3 regions of the Thermoanaerobacter uzonensis DSM 18761 genome follow, and region 2 is predicted to be linked to each of the others. Evidence: riboswitches for the same ligand, from Rfam matches in the RefSeq annotation. Region 2 holds a riboswitch; each other region holds the start of a gene.
The links. A riboswitch is a leader RNA that binds a small molecule or an ion and turns the genes downstream of it on or off. The one in region 2 is predicted to bind S-adenosylmethionine.
Positions count from the first base shown of each region.

Region 1: linked by a shared signal. The riboswitch ahead of metK (methionine adenosyltransferase) and the one ahead of BUB32_RS05790 (methylenetetrahydrofolate reductase) in region 2 are both predicted to bind S-adenosylmethionine.
Region 3: linked by a shared signal. The riboswitch ahead of BUB32_RS05325 (homoserine dehydrogenase) and the one ahead of BUB32_RS05790 (methylenetetrahydrofolate reductase) in region 2 are both predicted to bind S-adenosylmethionine.

Region 1 covers NZ_FQUR01000007.1:108,920-116,891, forward strand. Annotated here, with positions in the region: gene BUB32_RS02230 (Gmad2 immunoglobulin-like domain-containing protein) at 1-1,201, shown strand, start outside; gene yyaC (spore protease YyaC) at 1,204-1,713, opposite strand; gene BUB32_RS02240 (hypothetical protein) at 1,809-2,426, shown strand; gene BUB32_RS02245 (phosphodiester glycosidase family protein) at 2,469-4,832, opposite strand; tRNA gene BUB32_RS02250 (tRNA-Pro) at 5,169-5,244, shown strand; tRNA gene BUB32_RS02255 (tRNA-Val) at 5,249-5,324, shown strand; tRNA gene BUB32_RS02260 (tRNA-Tyr) at 5,346-5,431, shown strand; gene BUB32_RS02265 (rubrerythrin family protein) at 5,569-6,072, shown strand; SAM riboswitch class I at 6,182-6,286, shown strand; gene metK (methionine adenosyltransferase) at 6,348-7,535, shown strand; gene recD2 (SF1B family DNA helicase RecD2) at 7,735-7,972, shown strand, end outside.
Region 2 covers NZ_FQUR01000010.1:8,848-16,819, forward strand. Annotated here, with positions in the region: gene BUB32_RS05775 (glucose-6-phosphate isomerase) at 1-902, shown strand, start outside; gene glgP (alpha-glucan family phosphorylase) at 948-2,573, opposite strand; SAM riboswitch class I at 3,073-3,177, shown strand; gene BUB32_RS05790 (methylenetetrahydrofolate reductase) at 3,241-4,152, shown strand; gene BUB32_RS05795 (homocysteine S-methyltransferase family protein) at 4,166-6,589, shown strand; partial or broken gene BUB32_RS13275 (YbaK/EbsC family protein) at 6,614-6,691, shown strand; gene BUB32_RS05800 (manganese catalase family protein) at 6,708-7,280, opposite strand; gene BUB32_RS05805 (spore coat protein CotJB) at 7,294-7,551, opposite strand; gene BUB32_RS05810 (spore coat associated protein CotJA) at 7,556-7,729, opposite strand.
Region 3 covers NZ_FQUR01000009.1:145,389-153,360, forward strand. Annotated here, with positions in the region: gene BUB32_RS05310 (Gfo/Idh/MocA family protein) at 1-743, opposite strand, end outside; gene metX (homoserine O-acetyltransferase MetX) at 842-1,942, opposite strand; gene BUB32_RS05320 (homocysteine synthase) at 1,963-3,246, opposite strand; gene BUB32_RS05325 (homoserine dehydrogenase) at 3,273-4,556, opposite strand; SAM riboswitch class I at 4,624-4,734, opposite strand; TPP riboswitch at 4,923-5,030, shown strand; gene thiC (phosphomethylpyrimidine synthase ThiC) at 5,076-6,374, shown strand; gene rd (rubredoxin) at 6,451-6,609, shown strand; gene BUB32_RS05340 (universal stress protein) at 6,727-7,866, shown strand; gene BUB32_RS05345 (Na+/H+ antiporter NhaC family protein) at 7,897-7,972, shown strand, end outside.

The DNA of each region.
Region 1 (7,972 bases), on a different contig from region 2:
AGGGCCGACAGATGAATATGCAAAACCGGTATTTCCCAGTGGGACAAAGCTAATCTCTATAGAATTACAGGACGGAACTGCTTTTGTAAATTTATCCAAAGAATTTTTACAAGATAGTGAAGATGAAGAAATAGACAAATTAAGAGTTGCTGCACTCATAAATTCTTTGACCGATATACCCGGAGTTGACAGTGTTCAAATACTAGTTGAAGGAAATAAAGTTGACGCGGTAGGAAAATACAAAATAGGTTTAGAACCTTTAAAAAGAATAGTCTTAATAGGAGAGGTATATAATAACCCAGATAGGATAAAGAAATTACAGGAAAGAGCAGATTTAGGAAAAGAAACATGGCGTTTTGACCCTATTCAACTCCTTAGAAAAGAAGGCGGGATAATAGGGATTGGAAGTGAAGATGATTTGACTTTAAAAGATGAAAACAATGGTGTAGCTTATGTAGAGGCGATACACGATAATAAAATGTATAACATAACATTGGTTCAGCCCCTTGGTAAAGGAAGTAACTATATTTGGGTTATAGACAATGTTAAAGCCAAGTTTACTCAAATACCTGAAGCAAACCCTCTTAAAGGAGAATCTTTTATATACGGTATAGTGAAGGCTATCGATTATGAAAACAGGATTATAACAATTGAAAGAGAATACCAGGACTCTCAGGATGTAAGAAATCAAGTAGGGCCGGATATAAAGGTATTGCCTGATGCTATTATACATTTTCAAGCGAAAGTGGGCTATGACAGCCAAGGAGGATTTAAGTATGCAGAAAGGGACATGAACTTTGCGGAAATAAAAATAGGAGATGAGTTGGGTATAATATTGAATAAAGATAAAGAAGCAAGGGCTATAATAGTTTCTGATAGAAGTAACATATCTTATGAACCAAATATAAAAGTAGTGTCCCCAGTCAGAAACAATGTGGTGACAAGTCCTTTTAAAGTAATAGGCAAAGCGAGAGTATTTGAGGGAAATGTAAATATAAGGCTTGTTGGCAGCGGTGGGAATGTCATAAGTGAGACTTTTGTACAAGCTACTGCTGCTGCTCCTTCTTGGGGAGATTTTGAAGCTATAATCTCTTATAAACCTTTAAAAGAGCCTCAAAACGGTATTCTTCAGGTCTTCTCTTTAAGCCCTAAAGATGGTTCTGTACAAAACCTCGTTTCTATTCCATTAAAACTTAAGTGAATTCAGTATTTCAAGGACAATTGGATGCTTTTGGCAATTACTTCGGCTATGTCAAATACAAATCCTAATCTTACTGAGTTTAGAGGAATTGAGTCATATACATCGACAATACCTACTATTGAAATATCTCCAACAGGAGGCAGCATTTTCCCCACACCTTTTCCAGGGTACAGTGGGGCTTTTTTTATTGAGATTTTTCCTATACTTTCTTTGTCTCCTAAAGAAGCATCTATAGCTATAATTTTACTGTTAGGATGCTTCTTTTTTATGTATTTCATATTCTCTTCTAGGTTCATAGCGTGGATTGGAGATTTTAAGGTGCCGTAAACAAAGTAGGTTGGTGGAAGTGATTTTGATAACAGATTTCCCACGATAGGTCCTAAGGAATCACTTATAAATTTGTCTGTGCCAATACATAAAAAAATTGAATTAGGACTTAAATATGTACTTAAAAAATTTGATATAAAATAAATTGCATTTGAGTCGTCATATTTAAGCCTTAATTCATCCATCTATAAATAGCCTCCTTTACAAATAAGTTGAATTAAAATTTTTATGGCAAGCAATAATAAGAATATGCAATATTAATTGAAAGGAATGACTGATATTGAAGAGACTAGGATTATATTTGGTTTTGATTGTTGTGATTGCTCTTTTTACTACTATGTTTATGTTGAAGACAAAGTTTGAAGAACCTATTTATTTCTCTCAACAAAATTTGCGGGATAAAAATGAAATCCAGCTTACGAAAGAAAATGAGAGGGTTTGTGAAGAAGAGCAAACTGCCAGTTCAAGAGTAGATAAAGTAGATAAAGAAGAAAAAGAAATGGCAAAAAGAAATCAAAGAAGTGAAAACGCCAGGAAAGTAAGGATTTTTAAAGAGAAAATATTAGAGGACCTGCTTAAACAAAAAAACAGAGAAGTTTATGATTTGGGAAATAACAAAAAAACGCAAGAGGAAAATAGTGGCGATAACAACATAATAATTACTCCAGAAAAGATTTTACAAGTGCAAAATGAGATGGAACCTTTACAAAAAATCAAAGTAATGAATATTATCCTTAAATTAGGAGCAGAGGATATGAACGAAATTATGAAAATAGCTCAGAAGGGCTTGACACAAAAGGATAATGACAAAATAATGGAAATATTGAAAAATAAGCTTTCCTCTGAAGATGTTAGGTACCTTGTAGAAATAGCAAATGAATATTTTGCAAAAAAATAAACCCCTCCTTAAAATTAGAAGGGGTTTTAAATTTCGTTAAATTTATTTATTTATAAGATTTTTAAACTGATAGTTTATTTCTTTGCTGTTTACCATTACAGAAATAAAACCAAAGTCATTGTATATGTCATTTGTATTGCCTTCTACGTCTGTACCATAAGTTGTGATGTATCTTATTTCATCATTTAAAGTAGTGTAAAACTTGCTTTTGCTGTTATATATAATCCACACATTTTTACCTGTATTTTTGTTAAATTCTTTTAGAGTCTCTTCAAATAAAGTAGCTTCTTTTACGTCTTTAAAACCATCACTTCCCCATACTGGTTTAGGAAGTATGACAAAAAGGTTATCTCCTTTTACGTTGCTGAGCTGTTCTTTAAACCAAGTCCATTGGTTTTTATCAGGACTTAAAAGACTTCCACTGCGATTGTTAAGGGCAATAAATGTTGAATTGTTATAATTATATACCTCATACTTCTCATTGGTGGTAATGTATTTAACTTTCAAATTATTTAAAACTTTTTCATCTATATCTCCTAAAAATATAGCCAGGGGGTATTCTTTGTTTGCAATATCAGCCGCTTTTAAAGATATTTGCAACTTCAAAAGGGTATTGTATTTTGTATCACCAAATACCATAAATTTAAAAGAATTAGAAGTATTTTTCACAGGCGCTTCTTTGTTAGCTGGGTCTATTTGTGTAAACTCTGTAACTTTAGGAAGTATTGACGTGTCAAATTCTGAACCTTGTCCTACTCTAACGGGTAAAATGGCTTTTTCTCCCAGTATATTTGCGACAAGTGCACCACTCGCATCAAAATTAGAGGATATAAATGCTCCCTTGTTATCTATATTGCCAATGTTGTTATAAACATCCCAAGTAATATCTTGCGGTTCTATTAAAGCTCTGTAGCCTTTTATGTTCTTTGCAGTGACTGTTATGGGTACTGCTTTGTTTTTATCAACGACTATATTAGCTGGATTAAATCGTATGTCTACAGGTTTGTCAAGAGAATTTATTTTGATAGTCCCAATAGCATTTCCTACTCTTGCAGTTATAACACCTTCTCCTACGCTTGTTGGCATAAAAGCATTACCACTAAATACTCCAGTAATTCCACTTACTGAAAACAAAACTTCTTCAGGATTAATTATGACAGGATTGTAATTTTCATCGTATCCTTTAACTGTAATTGTCCTGTGAAGTCCTTTAAACACGTTAGTATCTGATACTTCTAATTTTAAAGCGTATAGATTTCCCTTAGGAGCTGTGTTAAATATTCCTATTCCATTTGCTACTTTTCTTTCATAGCCTTCAGGAGCATAATTTGCAAGTTTAGCGTCAGTATCCCCTATTGGTCTTATTGCCATTTGTGTTGACCCGCCACCGTCTAAGTTTAAAGCATCATATGCACCTAAGGATATCATTAAATTTGCCATTTCTGTTTGTGTCATTCCACGGCTTGAAGTACCGTCAACAGTGGCGATGATCAAATATTTTTTGTCTTGAGTATAGCCTATTGCTGTTCGTGCTGTGTAGCCTTTTATTTCATGAGTGAAAGGCGCAATTTTTCCGTCTTTTACAAGGATTGTGCCGCCACTTACAGCCATTTTGAGATTTTGAAAGGGAGGATTTGTATTTATGTCTTTTTGTATTATATCTCCTGGCTTTAAAGTGAGTAAATTTTCACCTACATAACCTGCACCAGCCAACACATATCCGCCTTGTGGTATTTCGACAGAAGGCTGTCCTTGACGCACTTCTAATACTCTGTCATTTTCATCTACAATGACTTCTACCAATTGAGGTACATTTTCATTTGCTCCCGGAGATGTTGTAAACCAATCCCTTGTGTACATTACTAAATACTCAAAAGTATTGCTTATTTTATTTATTGCGGCAAGAGGAAGTTTCGTGCCGTTTGGAAGAGTAACGGACATACTTTTTGACCAATATTCTATAGAGGGAACTCCATTTGCGTCAATGGAGAAAGTGGCCAGTTTACTCTCATTTGAAGGGTCTGTTATTAACCTTCCATCTTTTACTGTTGCTCCTATTACGAATCCTGTTTTTGTATCGAAGAAATCGCCGTTCACAGCAGCCACAGCACCATAAGAATTTGCCATTTCACGCACTGGCATTCTATCTTTTATGCCAGTAGGATTGAAAATTACTGATACATCAGTATATTTATCAGTTAAGTCCACTTTTAACACGTTAATGTTTATCCATCCTTCAGTCGTAAAATAGATTATATTTTTATGTACTACTCCTTTACTTAAATTTTGTGCAAATTCTTTTGCCTCAAGGATTGTATATGTATCGGCCTTTACATTTTGCATTGGAAAAGCTAAAAATAGTAGAAGAGAGCTGATGCATAAAGATAATATTTTTTTAATTCTCAATCGTATCCCTCCTGGTGTTTTTTGTATTTTACGTATGTTTTCTTTTCAGGTTAATTGTACCATCGTATTATTACAGGTGTATTACAAAAACATAAATATTTGGTTAATATTTATTATTTGCCGCGTAAATAAAGTTGAAACAGTAAGCTTATCAGCTTGAAGGGGAAATTAAAGAAATTATTTACTTACATTTTAAATTAATAAGTTTAAAATATGACGTATTCTTAAAAAATTTAAAGATTAAAAGCGATAAATCAATAAAACGGCCATTTTTAAGCTTCTATGCCTATTGTGAAATTTCATTTTTTCTATTATAATTTATTTCGTCACTGATGTCGGGATGTAGCGCAGTTGGTAGCGCACGTGCTTTGGGAGCATGGGGTCGGGGGTTCAAGTCCCTCCATCCCGACCATTGTGGTCGTATAGCTCAGCTGGGAGAGCACCTGCCTTACAAGCAGGGGGTCATAGGTTCGAGTCCTATTGCGACCACCATTTTCAAAAATTAAATATTGTGGAGGGATACCCAAGTGGCCAAAGGGGGCAGACTGTAAATCTGTTGGCTGTCGCCTTCGATGGTTCGAATCCATCTCCCTCCACCATTGAAAAAAAGACCGGAGGGTCTTTTTTTATTTTTCTCCTTCAAATATCTTGACATGGTAAAAAAGTGTAGTATAATATTATTTGAAAAAGAAAATAATTATTTATTAATAAAAATTTAATTAAGGAGGAATCTTTTATGAGAGAAATGACAAGACATAACCTTAGTGAAGCTTATGCAGGAGAGAGCCAAGCTCACATGAGATATCAAATTTTTGCTGATGTAGCTGAAAAAGAAGGCAAACCTAATATTGCAAGACTTTTCAGGGCTATTTCCTATGCTGAATTGGTACATGCTACAAATCACTACAAAACTCTTGGAGAAGTAGGGAATACAGTAGAGAATCTTGAAAAAGCTATAGAAGGGGAAACCTTTGAAGTAGAAGAGATGTATCCTGCTTATAATGCTGTTGCAGAACTTCAAGAGGAATCTGGAGCTAAAAAAAGCATACATTATGCTATTGAGGCTGAAAAAATACATGCAAAATTGTACACTGAAGCAAAAGAAGCAGCATTAAAAGGAGAAGATATAAAGATATCAAAAGTTTACATATGTCCTGTTTGCGGATATACCTCTGTTGATGTATTGCCAGAAAAATGTCCTGTATGTGGAGTTCCTGGAGAAAAATTTGTAGCATTTTAAATACAATTTCAAAAAAGAGCATGTTTTGGCATGCTCTTTTTTGATGCAAAAATATTTGACATAGTAGATAAAGTGTGCTATAGTAGACATCAGAAAATTTAATAACATGCTCTTATCAAGAGAGGTGGAGGGAAAGAGCCCGATGAAACCCGGCAACCTGTCCTATAGGACAAGGTGCTAATTCTCTCAGAAGCATGCTTCTGAAAGATGAGGGTGTGTGCCTCTTCTTTTAGAAGGGGTTTTATTTTGTTTTTAAGGAGGAATAGAGAGATAAAATGCGTAAACTGTTTACATCTGAATCTGTTACTGAGGGACATCCTGATAAAATCTGCGATCAGATTTCTGACGCAATATTAGATGAAATTTTGAAAAAAGATCCCTATGCCAGAGTTGCTTGTGAAACAGCTGTGACTACTGGTTTGGTCATGGTAATGGGGGAAATTACTACCCAGTGCTATGTAGATATACCAAAAGTAGTGAGAAAAGTAGTAGAAGAGATTGGCTACACAAGAGCAAAATTCGGTTTTGACGCCGACACTTGTGCAGTTATCACTTCTATTGATGAGCAATCTCCTGATATTGCCCTCGGTGTGGACAAGGCATTAGAAGCTAAAAGAGGAGAACTTTCAGATTCGGAAATTGAAGCTATTGGTGCTGGAGATCAAGGCTTAATGTTTGGCTTTGCTTGTGATGAAACAGAAGAATTAATGCCTATGCCTATAATGATGGCTCACAAGCTTGCGAGAAGACTGGCTGAAGTTAGAAAAGATGGGACATTAAGCTATTTAAGACCAGACGGTAAAACACAAGTAACAGTAGAGTATGAAGATGACAGGCCTGTGAGGGTAGATTCTGTTGTAGTATCAGCTCAACATGCACCTGAGATTGACCATGATGCTATTGAAAGAGATATTATTGAACATGTAATAAAACCCATAATTCCTGAAAATATGATAGATGATAAGACTAAAATTTTTGTAAATCCAACGGGGAGATTTGTAATTGGTGGACCTCAAGGTGATAGTGGACTTACAGGAAGAAAAATTATTGTAGACACATATGGCGGATATGCAAGGCACGGGGGCGGAGCTTTTTCTGGTAAAGACCCTACAAAAGTTGATAGATCCGCAAGTTATGCTGCAAGATATGTGGCAAAAAATATTGTGGCAGCAGGACTTGCTAATAAGTGTGAAGTGCAATTAGCTTATGCGATAGGTGTTGCTACACCTCTTGAAATAGGTATTGATACTTTTGGCACAGGCAAGATACCAGATGAAAAGATTTCGGAAATTGTAAAACAAGTTTTTGATTTAAGACCTGCAGCTATAATTAGGGATTTAGATTTGAGAAGACCTATTTATAGACAAGTTGCAGCTTATGGCCACTTTGGAAGACACGACTTAGACCTCTCATGGGAAAAAACAGACAAAGTAGATATATTAAGAAAATTGGCAGGAATATAAATTTGAAGCCCGGGTAACCCCGGGCTTATGGCATTTTTTATATATCTTTTTTTAATGCCATAGAATTTATGCTTTGTAAACGCTTCGCTACCTTTAATTATACCACAAAAATTGAAAAAAAGAAATGAATTGGCTTTAATTTGCTTTAAATATAAGGTAAAATTAAATAAAGAAAAGAATTAAAACAGGAGAATCGGTTATGATTGACATGGAAGGTGTAGTTGAAGAAATAATTTTTAGAAATGAACAAAATGGTTATACGGTTTTAGAATTAAGTACCCAAGGTTTAGTAGTCACTGCTGTAGGTTATATGCCTTATGTAAACATTGGGGAAAGAATTAAAATTGAAGGAGAATGGGTAGAACATCCTGATTACGGAGAGCAAATTAGGGTTTTAAATTATGAAACTTTGGCTCCCACCACTTTAGAGGGAATAG
Region 2 (7,972 bases):
CTGCGATAGCTTTTAGGGTTTTTAGAGATTTCCTTGAGAAAAAATATGGAAAAGAAGGGGCTAAATCGAGAATATATGTGACAACAGATAGAGCGAAAGGAGCTTTAAAAAAATTAGCTGATGAAGAAGGATATGAAACATTTGTAATTCCTGATGATGTTGGAGGAAGATACTCAGTTTTGACAGCTGTAGGCCTTCTACCAATAGCAGTAGCAGGCATTAGCATAGACGATATGATGCAAGGTGCTTACGATGCTTCAACAGTCTATACTAAAGACAACCTTAATGAAAATATAAGCATGCAGTATGCAATTTTGAGAAATATTTTGTACAGAAAAGGCAAAGCTATAGAAATACTTGTAAATTATGAGCCAAAGCTTCACTATTTCTCTGAATGGTGGAAACAGCTTTTTGGAGAAAGTGAAGGTAAAGACAATAAGGGAATTTATCCTGCTTCAGTAGATTTTACGACAGATTTACACTCAATGGGGCAGTTTATACAAGAGGGAAGCAGAAATATTTTTGAAACAGTTTTAAATGTTGAAAAACCTGTTAAAGATATAGTTATAAATGAAGACAAGGACAATATAGATGGGCTTAACTTTTTAGCAGGAAAAACTATAGATTTTGTCAATAAAAAGGCTTTTGAAGGTACATTATTGGCTCATACAGATGGAAATGTTCCTAACTTCGTGGTAAATATTCCGGAAATATCACCTTATTACTTTGGTAATTTGGTATATTTCTTTGAAATGGCTTGTGCTATAAGCGGATATATAAATGGGGTTAATCCATTTGACCAACCAGGAGTAGAGGCTTACAAGAAAAATATGTTTGCACTTTTAGGAAAACCAGGATATGAAAAAGAAAAAGAATTGTTAGAAAAAAGATTGGGAAAATAAATTAAAGGCCGGGCAATTGCGCGGCCTTTTTAAATAGGGGTTAACTTATTTTTTTGTGTACATTAAATCGTAGTATTCTTTTAACATTCTATTAGCTGAGAAAGCTTCATAAGTCGTCCTTATACTTTCTCTCATCATATTTTCCCATTTCGCTTTATCGTTGTAGTAGGTTGGAACTACTTTATTTAAAAGGACGTTATAAAGTGCTTCGAGGTCGTGTTTGTCTAATTCTTCTATGTTGTCAGACTCAAAACCATCTCCAAATTGCCAGCCATTTACTCCGTCTATACAAGCTTCTGGCCACCATCCATCTAAAATACTTAAATTTAGCACTCCGTTCATGGCGGCTTTCATGCCGGAGGTACCACTGGCCTCTAATGGTCTTCTTGGATTGTTTAACCACACATCAGCGCCTCGAGTAAGCATTTTTCCTATTGTCATGTCGTAATCTTCTAGGAATACTACGCTTTCAGGATATTTCTTTGTCATGTCTATTAATTTTGCGACAATTTTTTTACCCACGTCATCTAATGGATGACCTTTTCCTGAAAATACCATTTGAATTTTTTTAGACCTTAAATAATCACCTATAACTTCGTCATTGGTAAATATAAGGTCGCTTCTTTTGTAAGGAGCAGCTCTCCTTGAAAAACCTATCAAAAGCTTGTCAGTGTCCAATTTAACTCCTGTCCTTTGATATACAAAATCAATTAAGTCTTGTTTCAAAATATTATGAGTTTGTAGGAGTCCTTCACCTTTGTTGTAGGCTTCTATTATCCTTTTATCTACCCAAGTGTTTCTGTCAATACCATTGGTTATGGAGATTATAGGTGCTTTGTTGTCAACATGTTGCCACATTTTGTTTGCAGTTTGCCCGTGAAGTTTTGAGACACCGTTTGCAATGCGAGAAAGTCTCAAACCTGCGACTGTCATATTAAAAGGAACACCACCGATTTGAGCCATTTGCTCAATTGAAAGACCATTGTTTGCGCCCATGTACATAAGAAGTTCTAAATCGTGAGATTCGTTTCCTTCTTTAACAGGGGTATGGGTTGTAAATACTACTTCTTCTCTTGTAGCTTTCCACGCCTCTTCAAAGCTCATATTTTGATTTTCCATTTTCTCTCTTATAAGCTCAATGGCTGCTAATACTGCATGCCCTTCGTTAAAATGATAAACATCTACATCAATTCCCAAAGCTCTTAAAGCTCTTACTCCGCCAATGCCTAACACTATTTCTTGTGCGACTCTTTCTTCGCCAAACCATCCATAAAGTTGACCTGTTATCCATCTATCTCCATTTTCTGGTATATCTGTGTCAAGCAAATACAAAGGTGCATTGTCAAAGCTGTCTACCAACCATACTTTGCAGTATACATCTTTGTTTCTTATTTTTACTTTTACCTTTACTCCTGTGTCCTTTAAAAAGTCGTATTTGCGTGTGTAATTGCGATAAGCATCATAAGGGTATCCGTCTTCACCGATATGTTGTTCTGTATAACCTTGTTTCCACAGTATGCCTATTCCTACTAAAGGCATACCTAATTCTTTTGCGGCTTTTAGATGGTCTCCTGCTAAAATGCCAAGACCACCTGCGTATAGTTTGAAATCTGATTGTAAGCCGTATTCCATGCAGAAATAGGCTACTTTTGGCAATTTTTCATTACTCATATTAAACCTCCTCATTTTTCAAGTGTTAAGTATATTATAATATTAAAAAAATCATTATGCAAGTGGTTGCACAAGTATTAAAAATAAAAGCAGTGTTATTGCTCAATAATTTTTATATCTATGTACGGGCCACTCAGTGAATGCTAATACTAAAAGCATTATAAAATTCACAATAGGTATAAACATCAAAAGGCCATATGCTCCTCCATAACCAGTTTTATCAAAAATTTTCCACCAGATTAAACCATAAAGTATAATTGATCCAATAGAAAGGATACCAAAAATAAGAGATGAGAACATGAAAAACATTCCTTTCTCGAAAATTTGTATTCTTTACAATTATAGTATAGCAAATAATATAAAAAATTTACAGATTTATTTTAAAAAAGTTAAAAGCCTGCAAAATCTTTAGAGAGGGACAAAAAAATTTCTATTGACATAGGAGTTAATCCATAGTATCATATAGCTTAAATAGTTTAACAATTTAATACTTTAAAATCTCTTATCGAGAGTGGTGGAGGGACTGGCCCGATGAAACCCGGCAACCGGCATTTTATATGCGTCTTGGTGCCAATTCCAGCAGCGTTTCGCTGAAAGATGAGAGAGTATTAGTGTCTCTTCTTTTGGCGAAGAGACTTTTTTATTTTTAGAAATGGAGGCGATGTAGATGTTGAAAAATGAAAATTTGTGTACTAAACTTAAGAAAAGGAAGTTTGTTGTGACAGCAGAAATTTCTACGCCAAAAGGGGTAGATATAACGAAAACTATTGAAGAAGCGAGAAAATTAAAAGGCATTGTAGATGCCTTAAATATAACGGATTCTCCTATGGCGAATATGCGAATGAGTCCCATAGCAGTAGCTCACCTCTTGCAAGACCACTTAAACATTGAAACTATTTTTCATTTGACCTGTAGAGACAGAAATTTAATTGGGCTTCAGTCTGAACTCCTTGGAGCTTATGCATTAGGGGTAAGAAATATATTAGCTTTGACAGGAGACGACCCCTCCCATGGTGATACTCCTCAAGCTAAGGGGGTATACGATGTAGATTCTATTGGGCTTTTAAAGATTATCAGTGCCTTTAATAGAGGTTATGATTACAATGGCAATAAATTAGATTCACCAACAGAATTTTGTGCAGGTACTACTGCAAATCCAAGTGATTTAAGAGAAGAGGCCATAGAAAAGCTTAAAGTTAAGATAGAAGCAGGGGCAGAGTTTATTCAAACACAACCAGTTTATGATGAAGATATTTTATTTAAGTTTATTGAAAAGATTAAAAATTTCAATGTACCACTTTTGGTAGGCATATTACCTCTTAAAAGCTATAAAATGGCAGTCAATTTAAATGAAAAAGTGCCAGGTATAGATATTCCAGAAAAAGTTTTAGAAAGGCTAAAGGATGGAGGAAAAGAAGAAGGAATAAACATAGCTGTAGAGTTTATAAAACGGATACGCAGTGAAGTTGGGGGAATTCACATTATGCCTTTAGGAAGTACAGATGCTGTGTTGGAAATAATTTCAAGAGTTGATGATTTGGCCTGTGATTTTAAAGAAAATAAAGTACAAATGAATTAAATGGAGGTAAAAAATGTTAGACATTTTTAAAGAACTTTCAAATAGAGTGATTGTTTTTGATGGAGCAATGGGAACACAACTTCAAGAGAGGGGTTTAAAAACGGGAGAGTGTCCCGAATATATGAATATAACCCATCCAGAAGTAGTATTTGATATCCACAAGTCCTATATAGAAGCAGGAGCGGATGTAATTGAAACAAATACATTTGGGGCTAACAGGATAAAATTAGCAAAATATGGACTAGAAAATGAGGTTTTCAATATTGTCACTCAAGCAGTTAAAATAGCTAAAGAAGCTTCCAAAGATAAACCCGTTGCACTTTCTATAGGACCTATTGGCGAGCTTTTGACCCCCTATGGAGACATGACTTTTGATGAGGCTTATGATGTTTTTAAAGAAGTAGTTATAGCTGCAGAAAGTGCAGGAGCAGATATTGTTTTAATTGAAACAATGTCAGATATGCTGGAGGCAAAAGCTGCCATTCTTGCTGCTAAAGAGAATTCAAACATGAAAGTTATATGTACAATGACTTTTCAAGAAGATGGAAGGACTCTCATGGGGTCAGACCCTATAACTGTAGTAGTTAGTTTACAAGGATTAGGATTAGATGCCATTGGCGTTAACTGCTCGACAGGTCCCGATAAAATGGTAAGTGTAGTGGAAAAAATGTCTCAAGTTTCTCGCATACCTATTATTGCACAACCTAATGCAGGTATGCCTGTGATTAGAGACGGCAAAACAGTTTATGACTTAAAACCAGAAGAATTTGCTAGTTTCTTTCCTTCTCTTGTTGAAAAAGGTGCCTCTATAGTTGGGGGGTGCTGCGGTACTACTCCTCACTATATAAAACTTGTTAAAGAGGCTGTAAAAGATTTAAAGCCAAAAGTTAAAGTAAACAAATTTACAGCTGTAGCTTCTAATACAAAAACAGTTTTCATAGGTGAAAATTATCCTTTAAGGGTTATAGGGGAGCGTATTAATCCAACTGGGAAGAAGAAGTTAAGTGAGGCTTTTTTGGCCGGAGATGTAGGTTTAGCAGTAGAGGAAGCTATAAAACAGCAAAAATGTGGAGCAGAAATATTGGATGTAAATGTAGGGGTACCAGGAATAGATGAGGAGCAATTACTTCCCAAGGTAGTTTCTGAAATACAAAATGTAGTAGACCTTCCTCTTCAAATAGATAGCACTAATATTAAAGCGATAGAAAAAACTATAAGAATTTTAAGAGGTAGACCCATAATCAACTCTGTAAGTGCAAAAGAGGAAAGTTTAAAAGAAGTGCTTCCTATTGTTAAAAAATACGGAGCTTGTGTTGTAGGACTTACTGTAGGAGATAAAGGGCTTCCCAAAGATAGGCATGAAAGAATTGAAAATGCGGAAAAAATTATAAAAAAAGCGGAAGAGTATGGCATACCTAAAGAGGACATATTGATAGATTGTATTGTGCTGACGGTTTCTTCTGAGCAGGAGGCTGCAATTGAGACTTTAGAAGCGATAAAATTGGCTAAAGAAGAGTTAGGAGCAAATACTGTTGTAGGACTTAGCAATGTTTCCTTTGGTTTACCTGAAAGAAGGTTGATAAACTCTACTTTTTTAGCAATGGCAGCATCTTATGGGCTTACTACTGCTATTATAAATCCCTGCGATGAAGCCATGATGGACACTTTGAGGGCTTCAATGGTTTTACTAAATAAAGATAAAGGCAGTGTGAATTATCTGAATATATATGGGAAAAAGCAAAAAGAGGAGGTCAAAGAGAAAGAACAACAAAAAATTCAAGAAGAAGATTTAAAATCAAAACTCTATATCCAGATTTTAGAAGGCAAAAAGTCAGGAGTAGAAGATATAGTAAAAAATATTTTAGAGGAGGAAGTTCAGCCTCTTTCTATAGTTGATAACATAATAATTCCTGCCTTAAAAGAAGTGGGAGATAGATATGAAAAAGGCATATATTTCTTGCCACAACTTTTGAGCTCTGCAGAAGTGGTGCAAAGTGCTTTCAAGATAATAAAAGAAAAGCTTCCAAAAGGTTCAGTATCTAAAGGTAAAATAATACTTGCTACAGTTGAAGGAGATGTACATGATATAGGAAAAAATATAGTAAAAGTTTTGCTTGAAAACTATGGATATGATGTAATTGACTTAGGAAAAGATGTCAAAGGAGAAGTGATATTAGAAGAAATAAGACGGAGTGGGGCACCATTAGTAGGTTTAAGTGCTTTAATGACAACTACTTTATTTAACATGGAAAAAATTATCAAACTGCTTAAAGCAAATACTGATGTGAAAATAATGGTAGGCGGGGCTGTTTTGACTGAGGAATATGCCTATAAGATTGGAGCAGATTATTACGGAAAAACGGCTCAAGATGCAGTTAAAATTGCTGATAAGTTTTTCTTAAAAAATGCTCTTTTATGTAAAACTTGTGGTATTTAAAGGTGGTGTTGAAGTGTCAATAATATAAATGCTGCTGTTACCATAAAAGTTAAGGACCTTGATAAAATAGTAGAAGGAAAATGGGTAGATGTATGCCAATAGACATACATCTACTTTTTTAAAAGAATTTTTTACTTTCCATATATTCTCTTACCTGTACTAAAGTCTCTCCAAATCTTTGAAAGTGTACAATTTCCCTTTCTCTCAAAAACCTTAGAGTATCTTTTACACAAGGGTCATCTGTAAGATTTATTAAATGTTCATAAGTTGCTCTTGCTTTTTCTTCGGCTGCCATATCTTCGTGTAGATCAGCGATTGCATCTCCTTTAGCCTGGATATAGGCGGCGGTCCACAGCATTCCAGTTGTATCTGCGTAGAATAAGCCTCTATCATGTTCTGTATAGTATTCCCCTAATCCTTCTCTCTTTAATATTTCTACTGGTACTCCTTTTAAAAGTTTGAAAACAAGAGTTGCTATTATTTCAAGGTGTGCTAATTCTTCTGTAGCAATGTCTGTCAAAACTGCTTTTGCTTTTCCCGTAGGCATGACGAATCGCTGAGTTTGGTATCTTAAGGCGGCTGCCAATTCTCCATCAGGGCCTCCATATTGGGCGATGAGGTATTTTGCCATTTTTACATCTGGTTTGCATACTTTAGCAGGATATTGTAGTTTCTTTTCATAAACCCACATAGCAAAGTCCTCCTCAATATTCTATTTCCCAAGGCCATGGGTCATCTATCCATTTCCAAGGATATTGACTTTGTGAATGACCAAAAACTATCAAAGGTCCGTAAAATTGTTCATATTGCTGTTTTAGCATAGACAATTGATTAGAATAATAGTTGTAGTCTTGAAGAGCTTTTTGGTCCTCGGGATGAGTATCTAAATATAGATTCAAATCTATGCAGGTAAACTCCATTTCCATGATTTTCTTAAGCATAGATATTTGATTGCTATCCATTTTATCACCTCATTTTTTCGCCTACATAAGGCATATCAAGTTCAGGAAAGGCAGTGCCTTTTTTAATGGCTTCTTCCGGAGGATAAAGAGATACATACTTCTGTAAAGGCACATAAGCTTGTGCAAGCTTTAGAGAAGGAAAAGCATAATCTTGTATATAAGGATTATAGTCGTACATTTTTTAAACCTCCAAATCTGTAGTTTTACTAATATAATATTCTTGTATATATGTTTGTGATACAGTAAAAAAACAGCCATTTTGGCTGTTCAGACTGTAGACAAACTTTCGGAAATAGGATATTTTGCAATCGGTGCGACTTGTGACAAAGCGGCAACAAAACTTAGTAAGACCGAGGGTGGAGGCAGGGCCGTAGCCACGGATGGCGGAGGCGGGCACTAAGACAAGGAGGTCGGATGTGCC
Region 3 (7,972 bases), on a different contig from region 2:
ATGCTTCCCCATCCTCCATTTTCCATTTCCACTTCTACATTTGTCCAGTCATCTACATCTACTTCCTCATAAATTTCAGAATTTTGGGATACAGGCCTTTTTATAAAATATGTCTTAGAATTTACTCTTAAAGACTTTATTTCTCCCATCATAAATCTCACTGCATCCACAAGGTGTATCCCCATGTCAACTATTGCTCCACCACCAGAAGTAGCTTTTTTCATTTTCCATGACATAGGCCTTTTAGGGTCCATATAGCCCGAATGAAGCATCAACGCCTTAAAATTTAAAATTTCACCTATCTCTCCATTTTTTATCATGTCTTTTGCCTGGTTCACAGCAGGCATAAACCTATACATTAAAGCTGTTTGATGTATTATCCTTTTTTCTTTTGCCTTTTCCATTATTTCATAGGCTTCTTTGCCGTTAACTCCTATTGGCTTCTCAAGATATAATGGAATACCTTTTTCTATCACTTTCATCGCCTGTTCATAATGAAGGTAATTAGGGGTACATATGTCAACAGCATCAAGGTCGCCCTTTTCCAGCATTTCTTCAATACTTTTTACACCTTTTTCAAAAAAGTGTGGTATATCTTCTATGTTATTTTTGTACACAGGTCCAAGTCTCACTTCAAAAGGAAGATTTTTAAATATTAAAGGCATTGAAAAACAAGCTATAGAATGGATTGTCCCAATAAAGCCAAGCCCTACAAAACCAAGCTTTATTTCTTTTTTTGACATCAAAATCACCTCTTTTTAAAATTCCGATATATTAATTATAACATTAATAAAGCATAAAAAAGAACAACCCCCTTTTAAAAGGGACTGTTCTTTTACAATTATACACAAACCATTTCTTTATTGTATGTTTCTTCTATAAAATCCGAAATAATAGGTCCAATCTTATCTATATCCACCAAAAAAGAGTCATGACCTTGCATTGAAGATATTTCTTCAAATTTGCCACGTCCTCCTGAAGCATTAAGTTTTTTAATGAAATCCCTCATGTACTTAGAAGGAAAAATCATATCTGTATCTATCCCTATCATGAGTATTTCCGCTTTAATCCTTTTAAGTGCCATCTTCAAAGAACCATAAGGCTTCGTAATGTCATGTTCATTCATAGCCCATAAAATATATAAATATGAATTTGCATCAAACCTGTTTATAAAAGACAAACCATGATAGTTGAGGTAATTTTCCACTTCAAAATTGTTTTCATCTCTTAACCTATCAAATCTATAGTCAAATAAATCACCACTTTTGTAGGTTATCATTCCTAGCATTCTGGCAGTGCTCAATCCTTTATCAGGTTTATGGGGCTTATCGTAGTAATCACCACCGTAAAAATGTGGGTCATTTAGTATGCATTGTATTCCTACATGATTATACGCAATATTAAGAGGAGTAAGCTTATAATCAGCAGCTATGACAATAGATTTATCCACTAAATCCGGGTATGTCACTGCCCACTCTAAAGCCTGCATTCCTCCCATAGACCCTCCAATACCGACTTTTATTCGGTCTATGCCAAGATAATCTAGAAGAAGTTTCTGCACTCTCACCATGTCTCTTATATTAATTTTTGGAAACCTTAAACCGTAAGGTTTCCCTGTTTTAGGGTCTATAGAAGAAGGTCCTGTCGTTCCATAACAACTGCCAAGAAAGTTAGAGCATATGACAAAATACTTATCTGTATCAATATACTTGCCCGGACCAATTAAAGGGTCCCACCAGCCAATATTTTTTTTCCCAGGATGTACACCTGCTGCATGGGCACTGCCACTTAAAGCGTGTTCCACAAGTATCACATTATTTTTTTCTTTATTTAATTTCCCATAAGTTTCATAAACAATAGTAAGTTCATCAAAGCTATATCCACTTTCTGTAGTGAATATATTTTTCCCTTTTAGTGTAACCTTTTTTTCCTCAACTATCATTTACATCAACCTTTCCTTATCTATTTTTGCGATGCATAAAGGGCATTATCAAGGTCTTCTAATATATCTTCTATATCCTCAAGCCCTACAGAAAGTCTTATCATATCCTCCGTAACACCAGAAGCTAACTGTTCTTCTTTTGATAACTGCTGATGGGTCGTGCTGGCTGGATGTATAACCAAAGACTTTGCATCCCCTATATTAGCAAGATGAGTAAATAATTTTAAACTCTCTATAAATTTAATGCCTGCTTTTAATCCACCTTTTATGCCAAAAGTCAAAACTCCTCCTTGCCCTCTTGTCAAATACTTTTGTGCCAAAGCATAATAGGGACTTGATTTAAGTCCTGGATAATTTACCCACGAAACGTAGGGATGAGAAGCTAAAAACTCTGCAACTTTTAAAGCATTTTGACTGTGCCTTTCCATCCTAAGAGATAAAGTCTCTAATCCTTGTGCGAATAAAAATGCATTAAATGGACTCAAAGCAGTACCCAAATCCCTTAAAAGCTGCACCCTCGCTTTTACAATATAAGCTGCTTCACCTACATCTTTTACATACCTTATACCATGATAACTTGGATCTGGTTCTGTAAGTTCTGGAAACTTTCCATTGTCCCAATTAAATTTTCCAGAATCTACTATAACTCCACCTATAGAAGTCCCATGACCACCTATAAATTTAGTCGCCGAATGTACCACTATATCAGCCCCAAACTCGATAGGCCGTGCAAGGTAAGGAGTTGCAAAAGTATTATCTACAATGAGAGGAATTCCTGCAGTGTGGGCAATTTCTGCTATTTTTTCAATGTCAGCCACGTCAATTTTTGGATTGCCAATAGTCTCAACGTACAAAGCTTTTGTCTTATCTATTATTTGACTTTTAAAGTTTTCAGGATTGCTGGGGTCCACAAACTTAAAATTTATACCAAACTTTTTCAAAGTAGTCGCAAAAAGGTTATAAGTCCCTCCATAAAGATTGGTAGAAGATACAATCTCGTCTCCTACTCCTGCGATATTAGTAACTGCCAGCGTTATAGCTGCTTGACCTGAAGATACAGCAAGGGCACCTACCCCACCTTCTAATGCAGCTATTCTCTTTTCAAAAACGTCAACTGTGGGGTTCATCATTCGAGTATATATATACCCTTCTTCTTTTAAGGCAAAGAGGTCTGCAGCGTGCTTAGTACTTTTAAAAGCAAAGGAAGAAGTTTGATATATAGGAAGAGCTACAGCTCCCGTAGTTGGGTCAGACTCCCATCCTTCATGAATTGCCAAAGTTGAAAAACCATATTTTTTAGACATACTTATAACTCCTTTCACAAAATTTTTTAAATCACTTCTACAAAATCCTCAAATTTACTTACTTCTTCTGTTATATCCTCTTGCAAAACTTTAAAAATAGTTTTTATCTCGGTTATTTTTTCTAATTTTTCTGTAAATGTCTCAACACTTTTCTTCATTTTAACAATAGCTGTAAATGTGCCGTTTTCATAGGAAGATTCCACAATTGATACTTTTTGTTCTTTTAAAAACTTTAAAACTTTTTTCAAACTTAAAATATTTTCTTTATGAGTTTCAAGCCTTATATAAAAAGTATCTGTAAAACTTCCCTGACGAATTGGAAGAAAGTCTATCCTCTTATTATCTTTGATATCATAGTTTAACAATATATCAATTAAATCTGCCACTACAGCATCCCCTGTAGGAAGTTCTCCAGCACCTTTTCCTACAAAAACATATTCACCAAAACTATCCCCTCTAAGTATGATAGCATTATTTACGTCGTTTATCCTTGACAAAATATTATTTTCTTCGACTAAAACTGGTTCCACTCCTGCAAAGATGCCATCTTTGACTTTTTTGCCCCAGGCAAATAATTTTATTTTATATCCCCACTTATTGATGTAATTTAAATCTTGAGTCGTGATTTCGTCTATTCCTTTTCTGGTTATAGAATTTACTGGCACGTTTATATTGAACACTTTCCTCATTAATATAGCAAGTTTATAAAGGGCATCAAAGCCTTTTACGTCATAATCGGGATTTGCTTCTGCATATCCTAATTGCTGGGCTTCTTTAAGTGCTTCTTTATAACTTCTGCCTTCAGTAGTCATTTTAGTGAGAATATAATTAGTAGTGCCATTTATTATACCGCCTACAAAATCTATTTCATCTGTAATTTTTAATCTATCAATTTGATGCAGTATAGGTATAGCCCCACCTACACTTGCCTCACATTTTAGAAATACTCTATTCTTTTCTGCTATTTCATTTAATTCTTCTCCATGCTTAGCTATCAATTCTTTATTTGCAGTGATTACATGCTTCCCTGAAGCCAAAGCCTCCTTCACATATTCGTAAGCTGGAGAAATGCCTCCTATTGCTTCAATGATTATTTTTATCTCTTTATCTTTCAAAATTTCTTCAGCATTTTGGGTAAGTAGTCCCTCTACTTTCACTTTCCTTGGCTTATTGAGATTTTTCACCAGTATCTTCTTTATCTCAGGATAAACCCCTGTGCTCTCCCTTATATGACCTCCTCTTGAAGTTATCAATTTATATACTCCTGTTCCTACTGTACCAAGTCCTAATAATCCGATTTTTATTTTCATGTCACACCTCCAAATAAATTTTTAGGCCCTCTTCTCAATGAGAAGAGGGCCTAATAATCCGCCACTCCTCTCATCTCTCAGGTTAGACACCCTAACCTGCAGGATTTGGCACCAGACGCATATAAATGCCGGTTGCCGGGTTTCATCGGGCCAGTCCCTCCACCACTCTTGATAAGAGGTTTGTGTGTAATATTTATATTCAATTTTACATGTTGTAATCTATGTTATCACTTTGAAACTGTAAAGTCAAGAACTTTTTTTGTACTCTTTCTTAAATTTTTTCTAAATTTTAATATACGCCGATTTTTTTTAGTGGTATAATAATATTCTAGAATATTTATACCCTATCGATTATAAAAATTTAATATTTGCCACATGGGGTGCCGGCATAAGCGGCTGAGAAAAAGGTGTTGCCTTTTAACCCATTGAACCTGTTAGGTTAGTACCTGCGTAGGGATGTGGTCATCCACCATGGCTATAATCCCCATGGTTTATTTATTTTTTAAGGAGGTTTTTATTATGACACAATTGGAATACGCCCTTTCAGGCATTGTCACAAAAGAGATGAAAACAGTCGCAGAGTATGAAGGAGTAGACGAAGAATTTATTTTAGAAGGAGTTAAAAAAGGAGAAATAGTAATACCATCAAACATTAACCACAAAAACCTCATTCCCAAAGGGATAGGAAGGGGTTTATCGACAAAAATAAATGCCAATATAGGAACCTCTGATGCATACACTGAAATTGACAAAGAAATTGAAAAATTAAATGTTGCTGTAAAAGCTGGAGCAGATGCGGTAATGGATTTAAGCACAGGAGGTGACATTAACCAATCTCGTAGAAAAATACTTGAAAATTCCCCTGTCCCTGTAGGAACTGTCCCCATGTATCAAGCAGCTGTAGAATCTATATCCAAATACGGTAGCATTGTAGCTATGCCTGAAGAATTCATTTTTGAAGTTATAGAAGAACAAGCAAAAGACGGGGTTGATTTTATTACAGTCCACTGTGGTCTAACATTTGAATCATTGAAAAAGCTTAAAGACAACGGCCGAGTGATGGATATAGTAAGCCGCGGTGGCTCCTTTACAATTGCTTGGATGCTCCATAACAACAAAGAAAATCCTTTGTATAAACATTTTGATAGACTCCTTGATATTGCTAAAAAATATGACATAACTCTAAGCTTAGGAGATGGACTGCGTCCAGGTTGTCTTGAAGATGCTACAGACGCAGCACAAATTCAAGAACTTATAATCCTTGGCGAATTGGTAAAGAAATCTCGAGAGGCAGGAGTTCAAGTTATGGTAGAAGGACCTGGGCATGTGCCAATTGACCAAATTGAAGCAAATGTAAAACTTCAAAAACAACTTTGTCACAACGCTCCTTTTTATGTGCTTGGTCCTATTGTGACTGATATAGCTCCTGGTTATGACCACATAACTTCTGCAATCGGAGGAGCAATTGCAGCAGCTTCTGGTGCTGATTTCCTTTGCTATGTTACACCCGCTGAACATCTCGGACTTCCAGACAAAGAAGATGTCAAAGAAGGCGTTATTGCAGCAAAAATAGCTGCCCATGCCGCAGATATCGCAAAAGGCGTAAAAGGTGCTAAAGAAAAAGATTTAACTATGGCTAAAGCCAGAAAAGCCTTAAACTGGAATGAGCAAATAAAGCTTTCTATAGACCCTGATAAAGCTTTTAAATATCGCGTCAATAAAAACATATCTACAGCCAAAACTTGCAGTATGTGCGGAAAATTCTGCGCTATGAAAATTGTCAGTGAGTACCTTGGAACTTCAGCTACGACCTGTTAATATCCTTTTGCCTTCCCCTTGATTTTCTTTACTAATTTCTGCTATAATAAAGGAAAATATCAAGGGGGTATTTTTTATGGAAAAGTGGCAATGCACAGTATGTGGGTACATCTATGATCCAGAAGAAGGAGACCCATCACAAGGAATTGAACCAGGAACTCCTTTTGAAGAATTGCCTGACGATTGGGTTTGTCCTGACTGCGGGGTAGGAAAAGATATGTTTGAAAAAATATGAGAGAGCGATTGCTCTCTTTTTTTATTGATTTTTAATAAGATTCATATTATTATAGTTGTATGAAATCACTATACTCAAACAAAGATATAATTAAACTGTGGAGGGCGTGTAAATTTAATGAGTGAAGGTTTTAGGAGGTTAACTCCTGAAGAAGCTTTAGAAATTATAAAAAAACAACAGCGAGGAAAATTAAAAATATTCTTAGGATATGCTCCTGGTGTTGGAAAAACTTATGCAATGCTCAATGAAGGCAACAGGCGTCTTAAAAGAGGTCAAGATGTAGTAATAGGTTATGTGGAAACTCATGGAAGAAAAGAGACAGAAGCCCAAATAGGAAATTTAGAAATAATCCCTCGAAAAAAAATTGAATACCACGGCATGATATTAGAAGAAATGGATACCGACGCCATAATTGCTCGTAAACCAGAAGTAGTTTTGATAGATGAATTAGCGCATACAAATGCACCTGGCTCTAAACACAAAAAAAGATATGAAGATGTAGAAGAAATTTTAAGTCATGGAATAAATGTAATTACAACACTTAACATCCAACATTTAGAAAGTTTAAATGACGTTATTCAACAAATCACAGGTGTTGCTGTAAGAGAAACAATCCCTGACAGCATAGTCGATAACGCAGATGAAATTGTTGCTGTAGATTTGACTCCTGATGCTTTGCTTAATCGATTAAAAAGAGGAGATATTTATCCAGTAAGCAAGGTCAATGAGTGTCTATCTAACTTTTTTAGAAAAGGAAATTTAAATGCTTTAAGAGAGTTAATGCTAAGACTTACCGCCGAAGAAGTAGATATAGAATTAGAAGAATATATGAAAGAGCATGGAATAACTGATACATGGGAAACAAATGAAAAAATAATGGTGTGCATAACACCAAACCCACTATCTAAAAAGCTTATAAGAAGGGGTGCAAGGAGAGCAAGAAGATTCAAATGTGATTGGGTAGTAGTATATGTAAACTGTACACATTTTCTTGCACCTAAACTTACTGAAAAAGATAAAGAAGTTTTAGAAAGCCATTTTATGTTAGCAAAACAATTAGGGGCAGAAGTCTACACATTGACAGGAAAAAGCGTGTCTGATGAACTTTTAAAATTTGCAAAGCAAATGCACATTACACAAATAATAATAGGGCATTCTCAAAGGTCAAGACTACAAACCTTTTTTAGAGGTTCTACTGTTATAAAGTTAATTAAAAAAGCAAAAAATATAGAAATTCACGTAATACCTTATAAATAACTTCTTCATTACTAAAAGGAGCAGTGAAAAATGGAAAACAAATTTAGAATCTCACTCATAACTTTTTTGTTAATTTTAGCCATAACTATGACAATGGTATTAGTGT